Casimicrobium huifangae: one gene and its partner. The protein of the gene in region 2 binds, or shares a complex with, the protein of the main gene of each other region. Links are inferred from orthologs where the notes say so. Each region holds a gene or a part of one and is shown on either strand. Other genes may lie near its edges. The genes, in order: trxA and trxB.

The links.
Region 1: the proteins of trxB (region 2) and trxA are in contact, whole or in part, in a crystal structure (PDB 1F6M), measured with the Escherichia coli proteins. The link is inferred for Casimicrobium huifangae from one-to-one orthologs.

Annotation. Positions count from the first base shown.
Region 1 is NZ_CP041352.1:3,626,295-3,635,964, reverse strand. Bases 1-2,771 are described here. They hold trxA (thioredoxin TrxA), read right to left. Parts: upstream 1,664-2,771; coding sequence 1,337-1,663; downstream 1-1,336. Other genes in these bases: FKL89_RS16445 (c-type cytochrome), read left to right, coding at 2,700-2,771; FKL89_RS16450 (outer membrane beta-barrel protein), read left to right, coding at 1,848-2,531; rho (transcription termination factor Rho), read right to left, coding at 1-1,147. Outside these bases: more of FKL89_RS16445, read left to right, coding at 2,772-3,026; FKL89_RS16440 (c-type cytochrome), read left to right, coding at 3,026-3,346; FKL89_RS16435 (DNA translocase FtsK), read left to right, coding at 3,474-5,852; outer membrane lipoprotein periplasmic chaperone LolA, read left to right, coding at 5,858-6,481; FKL89_RS16425 (sensor domain-containing diguanylate cyclase), read right to left, coding at 6,631-8,355; FKL89_RS16420 (replication-associated recombination protein A), read left to right, coding at 8,746-9,670. UniProt on the Escherichia coli protein: Participates in various redox reactions through the reversible oxidation of its active center dithiol to a disulfide and catalyzes dithiol-disulfide exchange reactions.
Region 2 is NZ_CP041352.1:2,251,592-2,261,431, forward strand. What follows is about bases 3,822-6,762. They hold trxB (thioredoxin-disulfide reductase), read right to left. Parts: upstream 5,802-6,762; coding sequence 4,842-5,801; downstream 3,822-4,841. Other genes in these bases: FKL89_RS10300 (peptidoglycan DD-metalloendopeptidase family protein), read right to left, coding at 3,822-4,073; FKL89_RS10305 (Smr/MutS family protein), read right to left, coding at 4,074-4,811; FKL89_RS10315 (response regulator transcription factor), read right to left, coding at 5,884-6,504; FKL89_RS10320 (sensor histidine kinase), read right to left, coding at 6,501-6,762. Outside these bases: FKL89_RS10295 (YhdP family phospholipid transporter), read left to right, coding at 1-3,164; more of FKL89_RS10300, read right to left, coding at 3,207-3,821; more of FKL89_RS10320, read right to left, coding at 6,763-8,630; FKL89_RS10325 (CBS domain-containing protein), read left to right, coding at 8,813-9,274; FKL89_RS10330 (DMT family transporter), read right to left, coding at 9,271-9,840.

The DNA of each region.
Region 1 (9,670 bases), 1.4 Mb from region 2 along the record:
GGATCCAGGTCTTTTGCAGCACGCTCGGCTCGAGCAGCAGCTCTTCGCGGCGGGTGCCCGAGCGGCCGATGTTGATCGCCGGGTAGACACGCTTTTCGGCCATGCGGCGATCCATGTGGATTTCCATGTTGCCGGTGCCCTTGAATTCTTCGTAGATCACATCGTCCATGCGGCTGCCGGTATCGATCAGCGCCGTGGCGATGATGGTCAGGCTGCCGCCTTCCTCAATGTTGCGCGCCGCGCCGAAGAAGCGCTTGGGGCGCTGCAGCGCGTTGGCCTCAACGCCGCCGGTCAGCACCTTGCCGCTCGACGGCATCACGGTGTTGTAGGCGCGGGCCAGGCGGGTGATCGAGTCGAGCAGGATCACCACGTCTTTCTTGTGTTCGACCAGGCGCTTGGCCTTTTCGATGACCATCTCGGCGACCTGCACGTGGCGCGTCGCGGGCTCGTCGAAGGTGGATGCGACGACCTCGCCGCGCACGGTGCGCTGCATGTCGGTCACTTCTTCGGGGCGCTCGTCGATGAGCAGCACGATCAGCACGACGTCGGGATGGTTGCTGGCGATGGCGTGCGCCACGTGCTGCAGCATGACGGTCTTGCCGGACTTCGGCGGGGCGACCAGCAGGCCGCGCTGGCCCTTGCCGATCGGCGCCACGATGTCGATCACGCGGCCGGTGATGTTTTCTTCGGCCTTGATCTCGCGCTCGAGCTTGAGCGGCTCGTCGGGGAACAGCGGCGTCAGGTTTTCGAACAGCACCTTGTTCTTGCCGGCCTCGGGGGGCAGGCCGTTGACGCTGTCGAGCTTGGTGAGCGCGAAATAGCGCTCGCCTTCTTTCGGGGTGCGGATTTCGCCCTCAATCGAGTCGCCGGTGTGCAGGTTGAAACGGCGGATCTGCGACGGTGAAATATAGATGTCGTCGGTGCCGGCCAGGTAGCTCGCCTCGGGCGAACGCAGGAAGCCGAAGCCGTCGGGCAGGACTTCGAGCACGCCGGAGCCGCGGATGCTTTCGCCCTTCTTGGCCTGCTGCTTGAGCAGGGCGAAGATCAGGTCATGTTTGCGGAAGCGGTTCGCGTTTTCCAGCTCGTGAGCGGTCGCGATTTCGAGGAGTTCGGCGGCGGATTTGGCTTTGAGTTCAGCGAGATTCATGCTGTAGGGAGTGAGTGGCCACCCTCGGGCGGCGGAATGAGCGGCTCAACGCGATGAACATGCGGAGCGGGCTCGCGAAAGGGGAATGTGTGAACAGACTGGCGCTTGCGCGCTGAAGACTTTGTTTTTGCTGGGGAATTTAGCCCCGCCAGGACAGCGGGGCATTACTGAAACCGAATTGTGACGGGCTTAGACGTTGCTGTCAACAAAAGCGGTCAGTTGGGCCTTCGACAGCGCGCCAACCTTTTGCGCGGCCAGTTCACCGTTTTTGAACAGCAGCAGCGTCGGAATGCCACGGATTCCGTACTTGGCGGCCACTTCCCGGTTGTCATCGACATCGACCTTGGCGATTTTGATCTTGCCGGCGTGCGACACGGCGACTTCTTCCAGCACCGGCGCAATCATCTTGCACGGGCCGCACCACTCCGCCCAGAAATCAACCAGCACGGGCGTATCGGACTTGAGTACGTCGTCGCTGAAGGTGGCGTCGGTAACGTGGGTGATGTTTTCGCTCATGGGTGAATTTTCCTGTCGCGTCCGTCGGTTGATGCCAAAGATGAATGTTAGTTGATGTTGCGACGGGAAATTGCAAGTCTGGCCGACTGCCGTGCGCTTGACGATGGATGACGGCGAGGCGGGAACTCGCTCGCGAACGACAGGTCTAGTGATGGTTTCAACTAGAAAAAAGTGATTGGTCTCCATGAAGCTTCGTAACCCCTCCCTCCTTCGAACCTCCGTCGTTGCCGCCGGTTTGTTGCTGACCGCGACTGCTTTTGCGCAACAAAAGAGCCCGTTCTACGCCGGGTTCGGTGTTGGCGCCGCCATGACCGATGGCGACTACAGCGGGCAGGTTTTTTCTGCGACTCCGCCCGTGGATCCGCTTTTGTTCCGCGTTAACAGCGCTTCGCTCAACAATGGTTCCCGCTTTGGGGGCCGGATTTACGCCGGCTATCAATTCACGCCGCAACTCGCCGCCGAACTTGGCTACACCGACTTCGGCAGCCGCCGTTCCAGTTACGAAGTATTCGGGTCGACTGCCAACTACTTCGTCCGTGGCGATTTCAAGGCATCCGGCGTGTCGCTTGATCTGGTAGGCCGCCTCCCGGTGGCCAAGGACCTTTCTCTCAACGCCCGCGTCGGCGTGATGGAAACCAGTCTCAAGTACAGCGACTCCGACGGCTTCAGCGCGCCGAATACCCGGCAGGCCCGCCTGCATCTTGGCGTGGGCGCAGCCTGGCAGTTCGCCCCCAACATGGCCGCAACGCTCGACTACCAGCGCGTGAACGGTGTCGGCAAGACCTTTGCGTGGACGGCGACGGACACCAAAGCGAATGGGCGCCTGAACTACAACCTCATTTCTGCGGGTTTGCGTTTCGACTTCTAGGACACCACCGTTGGCAAGTCCGCGGTGTTGCACACCGCGGCCGCAATTTCTGTTGATCGCGGCAAACGTGGCGGGTTGCAAAGTGGCCTTGGCAACCCGGAAGCGCCGCAACATTGCGGGCGAGTGCTTATAATCGATAGGATTTTCCAAAATTCCTGAACTCGCTCCATGAAACGCTTCGCGTTGTTGATTGCCGCGCTCGGCTGGGCTGGCGCTAACGGAGCCCTCGCCCAGGCGCCGCAAGGTGACGCCAAGGCAGGCGCTCAAAAGATCCAGATGTGCCAGGGATGTCACGGCATTGAAGGCTGGCGCACTGCCTTCCCCGAGGTCTACCACGTGCCCAAGATCGCTGGCCAGCATTCGACTTATTTCGTCAATGCGCTGAAGGCTTACAAATCGGGTGAACGCAAGCATCCGAGCATGCGCGGCATCGCTGCCAGCCTGTCGGACAAAGACATGGCCGATCTTGCCGCCTATTACGCGGAGGCCAAATAATGAACAAGCTTCTCGCATCGATCCTCGCGGTGGCTGCTGCTGGCGCTGTGCAAGCAGCTGACGTGGCTGCTGGCGCTGCCAAGGCCAAGGAAGTGTGCGCGGCCTGCCATCAGGCTGATGGCAACAGCACTGACCCCAACAATCCTCGGCTGGCCGGCCAACATCGCGACTACATCGCCAAGGCCCTGCGCGACTACAAGTCCGGCGAGCGCAACAATGCCATCATGGGCGGTTTTGCCAAGGCGCTGAGCAAGCAGGACATCGAGAATCTGTCAGCCTATTTCGCGTCGCAGAAATCTGCGCTGGCGGCCAAGTACTGACCGGAGGCTGCTTCTTGGAAAGGCGCCCTGTGCAAACACGGCGCCTTTTTTGTTGCCCAGGTCGTGTTGACGCGCCCGAGCATCTGGTGCCTGGCAGCCGTGCTGCGGCGCCCAATAGAATTGGTCGATGTTTGAACGACTGAAGAGTCTGCTGATTCGGCCGCCGGCCAATCGCCGCAACCGTGGCGCGCGCGCCGCGCGTAGCGCATCGCCGGCATCGGCGCGGCTGGAGGCGCTGCGCCGCTGGATTGTGTGGTTGCTGTTGCTCGCGGCGTGGATTGCCGCCGCAGTAGCGCTGCTCGGCTACCAGTCGGCAGACCCGGCCTGGTCTACCAGCGGTCGTGCCACCAGCGTTCGCAATTGGCTGGGCCCGCTTGGCGCCTGGGTCAGCGACATTGCTTATTTTGTTTTCGGCGCCACGGTCTGGTGGCTGCTTGCTTTTGCCGCGCTGGCGATCTGGCGCGCCATGCCACGGGTGTCGTTGTTCCGCCCACAGGCGGACGAGGCCGACGAGACGGGTGATTGGGCGCCGGGATTGTCACTCCCGTGGCGCCTCGGCGGGCTGGCGCTGCTTATTGCCTGCAGCAGTGCGCTGGAGGCGGTTGCCATGCACCGCTGGTTTGCCGGATTGCCGCAGGGCGGCGGCGGTGCGCTCGGGCAAAGCCTTGGCTTTCCACTGCTCAAACTGGTTGGTTTCGTACCGGCGACGCTGCTGCTGATTGTGTTGATCTTCGTTGCCGTCACGCTGGCGTTTGCCATTCCGTGGCTTGATCTCAGCGAGCGCGTCGGCGCCTTGCTGCTGGATGGCTTCGCGGGCTGGCGTGCCCGACGCGAGGAAACACGCGAGATCAAGCGCGACTTTGAGATCGCAGCGCCGGAAGTCGAACTGCGCGATCTATATGTTCAGGAAGAAACGCGCCGAGTCGAGCAGCACGAGCCGATCCGGATCGTCGAGACCTTCGAGCCGGTGGTGCTGTCCGAACGTGTTGAACGCGAAAAGCAGACCACGCTGTTCGCCGAGATGCCGGATTCGACGCTGCCGCAGCTCGCGCTGCTGGAGCCGGTGCCGAGAGACCAGCCGGTGGTGTCGGCCGAGACGCTCGAGTTCACCTCGCGCCTCATCGAACGCAAGCTCGCCGAGTTCAATGTACCGGTCAAGGTGCTCGCGGCCTATCCCGGCCCCGTCATCACGCGCTACGAGATCGAGCCCGATGTGGGCGTCAAGGGTAATTCGATCGTCAATCTCGCCAAGGATCTCGCCCGCGCCATGAGCGTGATGAGCATCCGTGTGGTCGAGACCATCCCCGGCAAGTCCTGCATGGGCCTCGAAGTGCCGAATCCGCAGCGGCAGTCGGTCGGTCTGATCGAAATTCTCGGCAGTGCGGTTTACAACGATTCGTCGAGCCTGCTCACGATGGGCCTCGGCAAGGACATCGCGGGCCGCCCGGTGGTTGCCGATCTCGGCCGCATGCCGCACTGCCTGGTCGCGGGCACCACGGGTTCGGGTAAGTCGGTGGGCATCAACCAGATGATCCTCTCGCTGCTCTATAAGGCGGAGCCGCGCGAAGTGCGGCTGATGCTGATCGATCCGAAGATGCTGGAGCTTTCGATCTACGAGGGCATTCCGCATCTGCTGTGTCCGGTCGTGACCGACATGAAGCTCGCGGCCAACGGCCTCAACTGGTGCGTCAACGAGATGGAGCGGCGCTACCGGCTGCTGTCGCATGCGGGCGTGCGGCAGCTCTCCAGTTTCAATCAGAAAGTACGCGAAGCCAAGGCGAAAGGTTCGCCGCTGACCAATCCGTTCTCGCTGACGCCTGACGAGCCCGAGCCACTCGAAGAATTGCCGTTCATCGTGGTGGTGATCGACGAGCTGGCCGACCTGATGATGGTCGCCGGCAAGAAGATCGAGGAATTGATCGCCCGGCTCGCCCAGAAGGCGCGCGCTGCGGGCATCCATCTGGTGCTGGCGACGCAGCGGCCGTCAGTGGATGTGATCACCGGCCTGATCAAGGCCAACGTGCCGACGCGCATCGCGTTCCAGGTGGCAAGCAAGATCGACAGCCGCACGATCCTCGACCAGATGGGTGCCGAGGCGCTGCTGGGCCGTGGTGACATGCTCTACATGCTCGGTGGCACTGGCGTGCCGAACCGCGTGCACGGTGCCTTCGTGACCGACGACGAGGTGCATCGTGTCGTCGAACACTGGAAGGCGCAGGCGCCGGCGCAATACATCGAGGGCGTGCTCGAAGGCACCGACGCCGAGACGCTGAACGAAATCAATGGCGATGGGTCGAACGATGGTGAAAAAGATCCGCGCTTCGACGAAGCGGTTGCCGCCGTGGTGGAGAGCCGCCAGGCCAGCATCAGCTACGTGCAGCGCCGTCTGCGCATTGGCTACAACGGCGCCGCGCGGTTGATCGAGGCGATGGAGCAGGCCGGCATCGTGAGCCGCCCCAATGCGATGGGCAAACGCGAAGTGCTGGCACCGAAGCGGGAAGAATGAAACTGATGAAATCTACCGTCACTGTTGCTGCCGTACTGTTACTCGGCAGCACTGTCTTCGCGCAAGCGCCGGCCAGTGCGCTCACTGACTTCCGTTCGTACACGCGCGATCTGCAGTCGCTTGCGGGCACCTTCACGCAGGAAGTGCGCGACAAGAGCGGTCGCGTCAGCCGGCAGTCGTCCGGGAGCTTTGCCATCGCGCGGCCGGGCAAATTCCGCTTTATCTACGAGAAACCGTACAAGCAGACCATCGTCAGCGATGGCACCACGGTGTGGCTGTATGACGAAGACCTCAATCAGGTCACCATCCGCAAGCTGGGTGACACGGTCAGCGAGCAGCCTTTGGCGCTTTTGCTGGACCCGACCGCTGCCGATAAACTGTTCGAGCTGAAAGCGTTGGACCCGGCGGGATCGATTGGCTACGTCGAGGCGAAGTCAAAGAAGGCAGACGCGCCGTTCACTGACCTGCGGGTGGCGATGGTGGCCTTGCAGCCGAAAGAGCTCACCTGGCGCGATGCGCTGCAGAATGCCAACACTATCCGCTTCGGCGATCTGGCGAAGAACGGCAAGCTCGGTGCTGATGCCTTTTCGTTCGCGCCGCCCAAGGGCGCTGACGTCCTCAAGCAATAGATTCAACTTTTTGGCTAGAAGCCCGTTTCGCCTGGGCTTCGAACGCATTTGGTTGAAAAGTCGACTTTCCGTGAAATGGGGCCCGGCGCCGCACACGGAGGTCGATAGCGTAATAAGTTGACTTCGCCCGAACCTCAGGCGGCGGGTAGTTAGCGCCGCCCCGTACGTGCCTTTTTCACGCCGTACATCCGGGCATCCGCCACCTTCACCAGTTGCTCCAGCGTGCGCCCATCGCGCGGGTAGAGCGCGCTGCCGCAGGAGCCACCGGCGGTGACTTCGATGCCGGCGATTGCGACCGGCTGGTCCAGCGCGGCGGTCAGCCGTGCGAGCTGGGCGTCAAGCGCTTCATCGGACGGAATGCCCGACAGCATCAGCACGAATTCATCGCCACCATAGCGCGCGAGCACGTCGTCACGACGCATTGCCGAGGCGATGCGCTGCGCACAGACAGCCAGTACCGCGTCACCCACCGCGTGCCCATGCTCGTCGTTGACCAATTTGAAGCGGTCAAGATCGACGAACACGATGGCCAGCGTGGCATCGGGCTGTTGACTGATCAGCGCAGCAAAGCGCTTCTCGAAGGTGGCCCGGGTCAGGGCGCCGGTCAGCGGGTCCACCAGTAGCCCGTCCTTGAAGTCCTCCATCGCCCGCGCAATCACGCCCAGCTCATCACTGCGCCCCTTGAACAGCCGCTCCGGCGATTGCCCGCGGGCCAGCAGGCGGGTGGCCTCCGACAGCCGCCGCACGTCGCTGGTGACGCGGTGCATGATCCAGAGCCCGAGCGCGATGGCCAGCCCGACGGCGGCCAGACCAATGGCGACGTTTTGCAGGATGGTGCGCTGCACGTTGCCCATATGGTCGGAGCGCGGCACTGCGACCACCATCGTCCAGTCCAGTCCGGCGCTGTCGCGTTGCGCAGTGGCGCTCATGTGCACGCGACCGTCGTCACCATCGAATGAGTAGCGCGCAATCTCGACGCCGCGCACCGTGCTGCGGGTGGGCTCGACGTTGGCGCGCAACTGCTCCCACGCCCGCCGCACGAGCGGGTTGGTGCTCTCGCTGGCACGCAGGCGAACCGGCTGCCCCGGGTTGTCGCCGAACAGGGCTTCCGGCGTCGAGGTGGCGATCAGCGTGCCGTCACGTTCCACGATAAACGCCACGCCAGTACGGCTGACCTGCAGCCCGCGGACGAATTCAGTCAGCGCTGTCAGCGGGATATCGGTGGCGACCACACCGCGCTGGGCCCGCTGCTGGTTGAATACCGGTTTTGCCAGCGTTACCGTCAACGCCCGCGTCGTGAAATCGACATAGACCGACGACCAGGTCAGGGAGCCGCGCTGCGTGGCCTCGGCGAACCAGGGCCGGGCGCGCGGGTCGTAGTTGTCGGTGCGCAACACGGCATCACGCAGGCCAGGCCCGTGGGTGGTGTAGATCGTCCGTTGCGCAGTGCCAAGCTCGCGCCAGCGCAGCTCATAGTCGCCATCGGCCTTGCGGTTGAGGCCGACGAATTCGCCTTTGTGGGAGCCGTAATAGATGTAGCCCTCGTTGCCCGGATACAGGTTGGCCGCGATCCACATGCGCTGCTCGAACTGTGGCAGCAAGTCGGGCACCAGATCGGAATGTCTGGGGGCGTTACCGGCTGCCGCTACGTCGGGTGCGACCGCATTCAGCACCACGGACGAGCTGGCCAGATGGCGGCTGGTCGCCTGCGTCACTCGGTTGGAAATATCCAGCAGCAACTGCTCTGAGAGTTCATCGACGGCCTTGAGACCAGTCTGGTACGACAGCAGCGAAATCGAAACTGCCACCAGTATCACCACCCCGACGAACGGGATCAGCAAGGCAGCGCGCAACGACGAAAACATTCGAGACATCAGAATCAATCCAGCTCGCCGTTGTCTGGCGGCCACGCGCCGAGCGTCACAGGGCGCGAGACGGGGCGCGGGCCGCTGCGGACGGCGTAACCCCTTGTATCAAAAGCCGCCAGACTGCCGCTCATGCTCACGTCATGGCGGCATCAACGGTGTTCACGGTGATTCCCTGACGAGCCGCAGCCGGGTTACCTCGCGATCTGGCCGCATCGTCGTGTGCATGCGGTTTTCAGTCATGGTGTCAGTTGCCTCGCCAGTCACGGGCCACCGCTGCGGTCAGCGCATCGCAATGCGGGCGGCGGGTAAATTACCAGAAAGATCGGAATGTCAGTTGTCTGACCGCCCCGCGCCGAGCATTCCGGTGCAAAGGCGGTCGCTTGCTACGATTGCGGCATGGCTTCCCCGTCGAGAAACGCACCGCTGGCCGAACGCCTGCGACCCCAATCCATTGCCGAAGTGGTCGGACAACGGCATCTGCTGGGCGAAGGCAAGCCGTTGGCAAACGCCATTCAGGCCGGCGTGCCGCACTCGATGATTTTCTGGGGGCCGCCGGGCGTCGGCAAAACAACCCTGGCACGACTGCTCGCCGATGCGTTTGACGCGGAAATGATCGCGCTCTCCGCCGTGATGGCCGGCATCAAGGACATCCGCGAGGCCGTCGAGCGGGCGCAGATGACGCGCGAGCAGTTCAATCGCCGCACCATCATGTTCGTCGATGAGGTGCACCGCTTCAACAAAAGCCAGCAGGACGCCTTTCTGCCGCATGTCGAGTCCGGCCTGTTTACCTTCATCGGTGCCACCACCGAGAACCCGTCGTTCGAGGTCAATTCCGCGCTGCTGTCGCGTGCGCAGGTGTACGTGCTGGAAGCGCTCGACAACGACGCATTGGCGACGATGTTCCAGCGCGCGAAGGTGGCGCTGGACGCTACCTACTCCGTCGATGCCGATGCGCAGCAACTGCTGATCGACTACGCCGACGGCGACGGCCGCCGCTTTCTGAACTCGATTGAGCAGCTCGACGCGGCCGTGCGCGCAGGCAAGGTCGAGCAGATTACCGTCGATTTCGTCAAAGGTTCGCTGACGCGAGCCCGAGCTCGCTTCGACAAGGGCGGCGAGCAGTTCTACGACCTGATCAGCGCCCTGCACAAAAGCGTGCGTGGCAGCGATCCGGACGCCGCGCTTTACTGGTTCTGCCGCATGCTGGAGGGGGGCGCCGATCCACTTTACGTGGGCCGCCGCATGATCCGCATGGCCAGTGAGGACATCGGCCTCGCCGATCCGCGCGCGCTGGACATCACGCTTGCTGCAGTTGCGGCGT
Region 2 (9,840 bases):
GCAGCGATCCGGCCAGCGCAGTCACCCAGCAGCGATGGTCGGTACGTGATCTCGTGGCGGTGACTACCAGCGGCCTGCATGCGCCATCGAGCAACGGCGAAGTGCTGGTTGACTATCGTGGCGGACAAGTCACCGGTGGCGCATTGCGGGCTCCAGCCATTGATGTTGGCGCCGCGACACCGTTGCTGAAAACCTTGCCACTGCCGGCAGATGTCGTCACGCGCTGGTTGTCATTGCAGCCGACAGGACATCTGCGCAATATCGACCTGCGTTGGCGCGACGACGGCGAGCAGTCGAGACTGGGCCGTTTTCACGCAGAGGGAGCCATTGATCTTGACGGCCTCAGCTGGCGCGCGCAAGGCAGCCTGCCGGGCGTTTCCGGCCTGAGTGCTCGGTTTACCGGTTCAACGCGCGAGGGCGAGGTTCGTCTTGCGGTGGGAGAAGCGGCGCCGACAGAGGGCAAACGCAACCCATTGGCCTTGCCGACGACGGCCAAAGCCGCGAAAGCGACTGACGCGAAGCAACCGCTCGCGCTCGACTTCGGCTCTACCTTCAGCGCCCCGCTGTCGTTCGATGCGTTTCGCGGCAAGCTGGCATGGAAGCGGTCCGTTGCTGCCGATGGCAGCGTCAACCTCCACGTGGATGCGTCGGACATGGAGGTTGGCAACGCTGACGCGCTCGCGAAGTTTGCTGGCAGCTGGGACAACGACAAACTGGGGCCGGGGGTATCAAACATCAGCGGAACGCTGGTTCGGGCCGATGCCACTTCCGTCCATCGCTATCTGCCCACCAGCGTCAGCGCCCATACGCGCGAATGGCTGCGACAGGCCATCGTCAAGGGCGACGCGAAGGACGCCAGGTTCATCGTCAAAGGCGCCTTGTGGCACTTTCCGTTTCACAACGACCAGCATGGTGTATTCGAGATCGACGCCCAGGTCGCAGGCGGCATCCTTGACTACGCCGATCGCTGGCCACGTGCCGAATCGATCAACACCCGCCTGCTGTTTCGCGGCAGCAGCCTGCATGCGCAGGTGGCTGGCGCCGTGATTGCGGGCGTGCCCGTCGCAGCCACCGAAGTCAAAATTACCGACATGAGCGGATCGCCCGCCGTGCTGGACATCAAGGGCGGCGCCGCTGGTCCCATGGACGCCTTCCTGCACTGGGTGGTGGCCAGCCCGGTCAATGGCTGGCTGGATGGCTTTCTGGCCAACGCCAAGGCGACCGGCAATGCGCGGCTTAGCCTGAGCATGAGCATGCCGCTCGACGACACCGAGAAAACGCAGCTCAACGGTGAACTCACTCTGGCGGGCAATCGTATTGACCTTGGTGGCGACATCCCGGTCCTTGACGGGGTCAACGGACGGTTGCGTTTCACCCAGGCGGAGGTGCGTGCCACTGATGTCGCCGCCGAGGCGCTTGGCGGACCGTTGCGGTTGTCGATCGGTACCGAGGCGGGACGCGTGAAGGCACACGCCAGTGGAACCGCCATGCTGGAACGTGTACGCGAGCGTTACGCCTATCCGCTCGTCGAACAACTTGCAGGCAGCGTGCAGTGGCAGCTTGACTTCACTCAACCTTCGAAGCCACTGGCCAACGCGCAGGCTGCAACGGCTGCCGCCGACGGTGGACTGCAGCTCACGGCAACCACGCTGCAGCCGCGCTGGCCGCTCGACAGCATCATGCAGGTGGGTACGACACCCCGGGACGTAACGGTGCCGATCAAGGCGGCCCTGGTGCGCACATCGCTTGAGCGCGGACGAGATCGCGTCACGGTAGACATCCCCGGACAATTGCATTCAATCCTCGAACGGTCGGCGCCGTCGGCCTCGGGTCTGCGTACGGTTGAACGGGCAACGCTGGACCTTGGCACCCAGCGCACTGCCTTGCCGGCCCGGGGCTACGCACTGCGCGGTGACCTTGCGCGCATTGACGCCGACGTGGCGATGGCATTGCTGACGACGGCATCGGCGACCGGAGGCAAGGCCGTTGGTGGCCTGACCAGCGAAAGCAGCAGCGCCGACTTTGTCAACATCAACCTTCGCGCCAGTGAGGCTGTGCTTTACGGCCATCGTTTCAACGACGTCTCGTTGCGGGCACAGCCATCAGGCCAGCGATGGCGGCTGGCGCTGCGCAGCAAGGAGGCGACCGGCGCGATCGCGCTCGACACTCATGCCGACACCGGTGCAGTGGATGCTGTGTCCATCCGGCTGCAGCGCCTGTCGTTCCCGGCGGCGGTGACACCCGCGCCCGGCAGCCCGCTGGCGCCGGCGACGGCCAACGCAGCTGCGCAGGGCTCAACCCGGTGGCCGAAACTCGAATTGGTTGCCGATGCTTTCGTCAGCGAAGGGCGTGACCTCGGCAAACTGGAAGTAAAGGCACAGCCAGCGCGTGATGAATGGCAGATCGAACAGGTCAAACTGTCGAGCAGCGATGGCAGTATCGAGGCGAAAGGGCGATGGCGTCCGGCAGCTCCAACCGCTGCCGTGCCGACCGCAGTCGGCGATACCGAAGTGGATGTTGCGCTGCGCTGGAACGATGCCGGCAAGTTCATGAACCGTTTCGGCCTGCCGAAGGGCGTCGAGCGCGGGTCCGGCACCTTGTCGGGCACGCTGCATTGGGCTGGGAGCCCGTCGCAGTTCAACTACGCCCGACTGGGTGGCAAATTCACGCTGGAGACTGCCGGTGGGCGATTCACCGAGATGGAGCCTGGCATCGCGAAGTTGCTGGGCGTGTTGTCGCTGCAATCACTGCCACGCCGACTAACCTTTAACTTTGATGACCTGTTCGGCAAGGGGTTTGCGTTCGACGAAGTGAAGGCCGAGGTTGCCATCGCCGATGGCGTTGCACGCACGGATGGCTTTGCGATCAACGGCCCGTCCGCTCGCGTGCAGATTCGCGGCAGTGCCGATATCAACCGCGAAACGCAGGACTTGCAGGTGCGCGTCTATCCCAGCCTGTCGACGGCGACGGCCATTGGTATCGGGCTGGTGACGGCAAACCCCGCCATCGGCGCAGCGGCGCTGCTGGGCCAGAAGCTGGCTCGCGACCCGATCGAGCGCATGCTGATGCAGGAGTTCGAAGTGAAGGGAACGTGGACCAATCCCGACGTCAAGCAGACGCGGGCTATCGCCAGTGGCACCACGCCATCGACCGCGACGCAGTGATTGCCGGCGTCGGAGTGATTGCAGAAATGACGCGAGCAAGTCTTACCGGCGCGCTGGCAGAAACAGCTCCGGCTCGACGCTGGTCCCGTTGAGGTAGACCGACCAGTGCAGATGCGGCCCGCTGGCGCGCCCGGTAGCGCCTGATCTCGCGACGGCCTGACCTTTGCGCACGCTATCGCCCACCCTTGCATCCCATTCGCTGAGATGGCAAAACAGGCTCAGCAGGCCATTGCCATGGTCGATGAACATCGTCTTGCCACAAAAGTAGTAGTCGCCGATGTCGAGGATTACGCCGTCGGCGGGCGCAAGGACGGCAGTTCCCGTCATCACCGCGACATCCAACCCGGCATGTGGTGCCCGCGGCTTGCCGTTCAGTACACGGGAGCCGCCAAAGCGCCCCGACAACCGACCCTTGGCAGGCTGCACGAAGGCGGCATCCGTCGCCGCTGTCTCGCGCCACTGCGAACGCACGACTTTCAGGTGCGCCGACTCGCGTTCGATGCGAGCCATGACATCGGCGGGCGGCTCGACCATTGCCTGGTCGCGCAAGGTGACATGCTGCACCGGGTAGCGCTTGGGTTTGACGGTGAATGTGATGGTCCTGGCCGCGCCGTCGGCACTCCGAACGTCGACTTGTTGCTCGCCGGGTTGGAGCGACAGCGGCAACCCGACGGCGGCAACCCACTGCGTGGCCTGCCTGCTGACCCACACCGGCACGCCGTCACGGCTCACCGCTGGCCTGGGTTCGGTGGCGTCGCCCACGTGCAGCAGCGCCACGCCGCCAGGTACGCGGGACTCGCGGGGCAGGGCGCCCGCGTGTCCAACGCCTGCGATGAGTGCGGCACCGGCGAGCACCGCTGACAGCTTCCACGTTGCCCTCGCGCTCCAGTCAATACAGGCGAACCTCATCTACTTGCTTCCTCGCAGCAACACCAGCACTGCACCGCTGCCACCGCCATTGGGCCGCGGTTCGCAATAGGCGAGCACCTCGTCCTTGTGTTGCAGCCAGCGACGCACCTTGTTACGCAGCACCGGGAGCTTCTGGTGACTCGACAGCCCTTTGCCGTGGATAATGCGCACGCAGCGCCAGCCGGCCAGCCGTGCCATACGCATGAATTCCATCAGCGCCTCATGTGCCTCGTCCTGATTGTGATGATGCAGGTCGATCTCGGCATTGATCGTCCATTCGCCGCGCCGCAGCTTGCGCAGCAGATCGGGGCTGACGCCGCCGCGCAGGTAACTCTGTTCGTCTTCAATGTCAGCGCCAATGTCCCAGCTCATCGGGCTCGGATGCATTGCCAACTGGCTGGCGGCCAACGCAGCCAGCTCGTCAGCCTCCCGATGCCGTGCGTGTGGCGCGGGTCGTACATGTCCGGCGTCGGCGCGTGGCGCCACGCGCAACGGCTCCACGTCCTGCACCGCCGCACGGAACGCAGCAAGATCATCGGCTGTGGGTGGCGTGAACTCCCGCCAGGGACGGAAGAAGTCGGCGAAACGCTCTATCGGCACATCCGGCACTGACTTCTCCGCTGCGGACTGTTCCGACATCAGTTCAGAGCGCTCAGCTGAACGCCGCTCCTTGCGGGCGGCCTTGCGTTCCTGCTTCAGCAGGGTGCCGAGGTCGGCGAGATCGTGCGCAGACGCCATTGCCGACTCCGTCTGACCACCCGGCGACCACTAGCCGTGCAATGCTTCGAGATAAGCCTGCGCGTCGAGCGCTGCCATGCAGCCGGTCCCGGCACTGGTCACCGCCTGGCGGTAGACGTGATCTGCTACGTCGCCGGCCGCAAACACGCCGGGGATGTTGGTGGACGTCGCGTTGCCGTCGGTGCCGGTCTTGACCTTGATGAAGCCGCCCGCCATGTCGAGCTGGCCTTCGAAGATGCCGCTGTTCGGCGTGTGGCCGATGGCGATGAACAGCCCTGGCGCCTTTACTTCCTGAGTGCTGCCGTCTTTCATGCTCTTTAGCCGTACACCGGTGACCCCCGAGTTGTCGCCCAGCACTTCATCGACGAAGTGATCCCAGATCACGCGCATGTTGCCGCCTTCCCTGGTCTTGGCCATCAGACGATCAATCAGGATTGCCTCCGCCTTGAACTTGTTGCGGCGGTGCACGACAGTAACGCTCTTTGCGATGTTGGAGAGGTACAGCGCCTCTTCGACGGCGGTGTTGCCACCGCCGACAACGACCACATCCTGACCCTTGTAGAAGAAGCCGTCGCAGGTGGCGCAGGCCGACACGCCCTTGCCGTGGAATTTCTCTTCGCTGGGCAGACCCAGATATTTGGCCGAGGCGCCGGTGGCCACGATCAGTGCGTCACAGGTGTACTCGCCGGCGTCGCCAACCAGTCGCTTGGGGGTTTCGTTCAGATGCGTCGTGTGGATGTGGTCGAAGATGATTTCAGTGCCGAAACGTTCGGCATGCTTCAGGAAGCGCTCCATCAGCTCCGGACCCTGTACGCCATCAGCGTCGGCAGGCCAGTTGTCCACCTCGGTGGTGATGGTGAGCTGGCCGCCCTGTTGCAGACCGGTCAGCAGTACCGGTTTCAGATTGGCGCGTGCTGCGTAGACGGCGGCCGTGTAGCCGGCCGGGCCGGAGCCGAGAATGAGAAGAGGGCAGTGACGGGCGGTTGCCATGGTGATCTCTTGGAGGAAAGATTGTTGTCGTTATGGGTTGCGTCGTGCGGAGAATGCAGAAGTTGACAGAGGCTGGCGAGCATCAGCCCCCAGTCATGGCCACCATGCGGATCAGATGGGCCAACGAGGTCGCCTCCATCTTTTCCATGACACGGGCACGATGCGCCTCGACCGTTTTGATGCTGATGTCAAGGTCATAGGCAATGGTCTTGTTCATCTTTCCGGTGACCACGGCATCAAGCACCTGACGTTCGCGTTCCGAGAGCGACGCCAGTCGCCCCTCGATGCCCGCAATCTGGCTTTGCTGCGCCTGGGCCTCGACGGCGAAGGACAGCGCTTCCTCGATGCGTTTCAGCAGATCGCTTTCGGCAAATGGCTTCTCGATGAAGTCGAAGGCGCCACGCTTGATGGCGGTGACCGCAATCGGGACGTCAGCATGCGCCGTGACGAAGATGAGGGGCATCTGAACGCCCCGTTCGACCAGCGCTTCCTGCGTTTGTGGTCCGCTCAGACCGGGCATGCGCACGTCAAGCACCGCGCAGCGGGGCGGGCCGCCCACGCCGGGCTTCACTTCGGCAAGAAAGCTCTCGGCATCGGGAAAAAGGCGGGCCTGGTAGCCATTGGACTGCAGCAGCCAGGCAACCGAATCGCGGAACGCCTCGTCGTCATCGACTACGTAAACAATGCCGGGGTGAATGCTCATGCGTGGGCTCCGTCGCGCTCGTTCTCGGCAGGCGGGCGGGCCTGCGGTTGGTCTTGGGGGTGATCAGCGGCGTGTTCGGCACTGTGGTCGAACGGCAGGGTAAACCTGAACACGGCACCGCAGGGCTCATTTTGTCCGAAAGTGAGGTTGCCCTCGTGATATTCAATCAGCGAGCGGCAGATGTTGAGCCCCATACCCATGCCATCGTTCTTGGTACTGAAAAACGGCGAGAAGAGCTGTCGTGCTGCCTCCGGCGAGATTCCTACGCCGCGATCAGCCACTTCGACCATCGCATGGCTGCCGTCGACCCGTGTGGTGCGAATCTCGGCGATCCGCTGGGCCGGCGCCAGATGCTGCATGGCTTCGCGGGCGTTGCGCAGGAAATTAAGCAGCACCTGTTCGATCATGATGCGATCGGCAAACACCAGCGGCAGATCACGCGCCAGACGTAGCTCACAGGTCAGGGCGCGCTGCTCGTCGTCACTCTGCGCCAGCTTCACCACTTCGATGACCAGGGCATTGACGTCGAGCGGCTGCCGCTGCGGCTCACGGGTGCGCACGAATTCACGAACACGGCCAATGATGGCGCCGGCACGCGCCACCTGGGCATCAGCCTTTTCCATGGCACCGATCACTGCCTGATCGACGTTCCCATTGTTCTTCAGCCGACGGATACAGCCGTTGACATAGTTTGCGATCGCCGCCAGCGGCTGGTTGATTTCGTGGGCGAGGGTAGAGGCAATCTCGCCGACGGTCATCAACCGTGAGGTGCGTGTCAGCTTGTCCTGCTGCGTTTGCCGGATGCGTTCGGCGTTGACCCGGTCCGTAATGTCGCCCAACGTGGTCAGGCGCGCGATGCGGCCATCCACCCAGCGCACGGCGCGGGTGCGCATCAGGAAATGGCGGTGGTCACTGTGTTCGAGCTCGTCCTTGAACACGTCCCCCGGTTCGCCCTCGCGGGTCAGCAACATCGGCGCCGGGAAGCGGTTGCTGGGGCTGTCGAGAAAGCCATCTTCAAACTGCCGGGCGTCGCGGCCAATTTCGATGGCAGGGAAGGTTTCGTGCAGGTGCGAATTGGCGTACAGCAGCTCGTTGCTGCGCAAGTCACTCACATAAACCGAGACATCGAGCGAATCGAGTACGGTTTCAAAGCGTTCGTTGGTGACCCGCAGGTCAGCGATCGACTGCGCATAAGTGCGGTCGCGCTCCACCTCGGCCTGCTTGCGCATGCGCTGCTGCTTGCGCAACCCGATCGAAGTCCACACCATCAACCCGGTCAGCGCCAGCACAGCGGTCGACAGCGTCAGATTGGGCAGCAGCGTCGATGGCTTGGCGCCGACCAGCGTCAATTGCAGATCGCGCCAGGGCAGCGACAGCGGTACCGTGTGTTTGACCACGCCGGATTCGATATGCATGGCCTCGGCATTGGTCATGCCCTGACCGCTGGCGTCGGAGATCACCGCACGGTACTTGCGCCCGGCCCATTCCGGGGCTGCCTTTTCGAGCAGCGCATCGAAAGAGATGACGCTGTTGATGGTGCCGACGAAATCGCCCTGCGCCACCACCGGCGCCGCGTACTCGATGTAGTAACGCCCTAGATCATTGCGGTAAGGCTGGGAATAGGTGCTGCGGCTGGTCTTGCGCGTCAGGCCGGTCATCCACACCTGATCGGCGAACGGCGCGCGACCACGCAGCACCATCTCGAGCGAGCGCGAACCTGGGGCATGCTGCACGACATCGAGCTCGGGCGTGACGCGCATGATGTCGGTGACATATCCCGACTCGACCGCCCGTTTGCTGGCCACGCGGTCGAATTCCTCCGGCGAAATGCGTTCGCCGCCGACATCGAGTGCCAGTCGGTCAAAGAACTGCTGATCGTTTTCCAGGCGCCGAGAGATGGACTGCTCAACCACCGCTGCGTCGCGGATGATTTCGGCCTTCTCGAATTCCTGTTCGTGCTGTGCGACGAAATAAATCAGCAACATCATGCCAGCCGCAAAGGCCAGCAGCATCCATTCATGCACATACCAGTCACGTTGCGGTGCACCGGTCACTGAGGCAATGCGCGGCTTGCCTGGGGCAACGGCCTGTTTGCTCGTGGTCGGGGCGGCGGACGGATCGGGCATCAGGCGATTGTAGGTAAGGCGGCGGTTACCGCGTTCAGCACGCCGGTATGCTTTTGGGTGTACGCTAGCAACGCGCAGGTCTGTTGTTGGGTCAGTCAGACATTTTGGTCGCGCCGACATGTCGCAAGCTGCAGCGAGATACCGCGCAAAGTACATGCACAACGAGACACGGGAGGACATCCATGCTGGTCAGTGAAATTCTTCGCATCAAGGGCAGTACGCTGTTCACGGCAACGCCCGACATGAGCGTCAAGGACGCTGTGCATTCGATGGCGGAGCAGGATATTGGCTCGCTGGTGGTGATGGACAAGGGCAAGCTGGTCGGCATGCTCACGTTTCGCGAGCTGATCAAGGTGCTTGACGAGCGCGGCGCGGAGCTGAAGTCGCTGGCGGTGGGTGCAATCATGGAGGCCAATCCGCTGACCGCTGACCCGCACATGGAGGTGAACGCCCTGCGCGGTGCCATGCTGGAGCGTCACGCCCGTTATATCCCGATCATGGAGGCCGGCACCCTGATGGGCGTGTTGTCGTTCCATGACGTGGCGAAGGCTGTGTTCGAAGAGCAGAGCTTCGAAAACCGCATGCTCAAGAGCTACATCAAGAACTGGCCGGACGAAGAAGAAACAGCGGCACAATCCAGCTAGCCGGCGGCTTGGCTGGTTGGTTTGGTAGCTGGCCGCAACACCAGAATCACCGCCACGACTATCGCCAGCAACGCCACATAGTCGAACGGCCGTGGCCGTTCGCCGAGCAGCAGCATGCCGCTGGCGAAGCCAACGATTGGCACTGCCAGCGAGCTGATGCCGGTAATCTGCGCCGGCAACGCCCGTACCAGTTCGTTCCACGCGAACCAGCAGAAGCCAAACACCACCAGCACGTTGAACAGGAGACCGGCCCAGGCACTGGCGGCGACCGGTAGCCACGGTCCGTGCCCGAACAGCGCGAGGCCGGTGAACAGCGGCCAGCCACCGAGCACAAAGCTCCAGATCATCAGGGTGGTGGTCGGGATTGATTTTGGGAAGCCCTTGAACAGCACGATGCCAACGGCCCACAGCAGGCCTGACGCCACCATCATCAGTGCAGCAACCGGCGCGCCGCGCAGCGCCTGGAACTCGTCCACCAGCAAGAGCGCGATGCCGCCCATGCCGATGCTGATCGCGGCAATTCGCGAAGGGGTGAGCACCTCCCCCAGGAACACTCGTGACAGCAG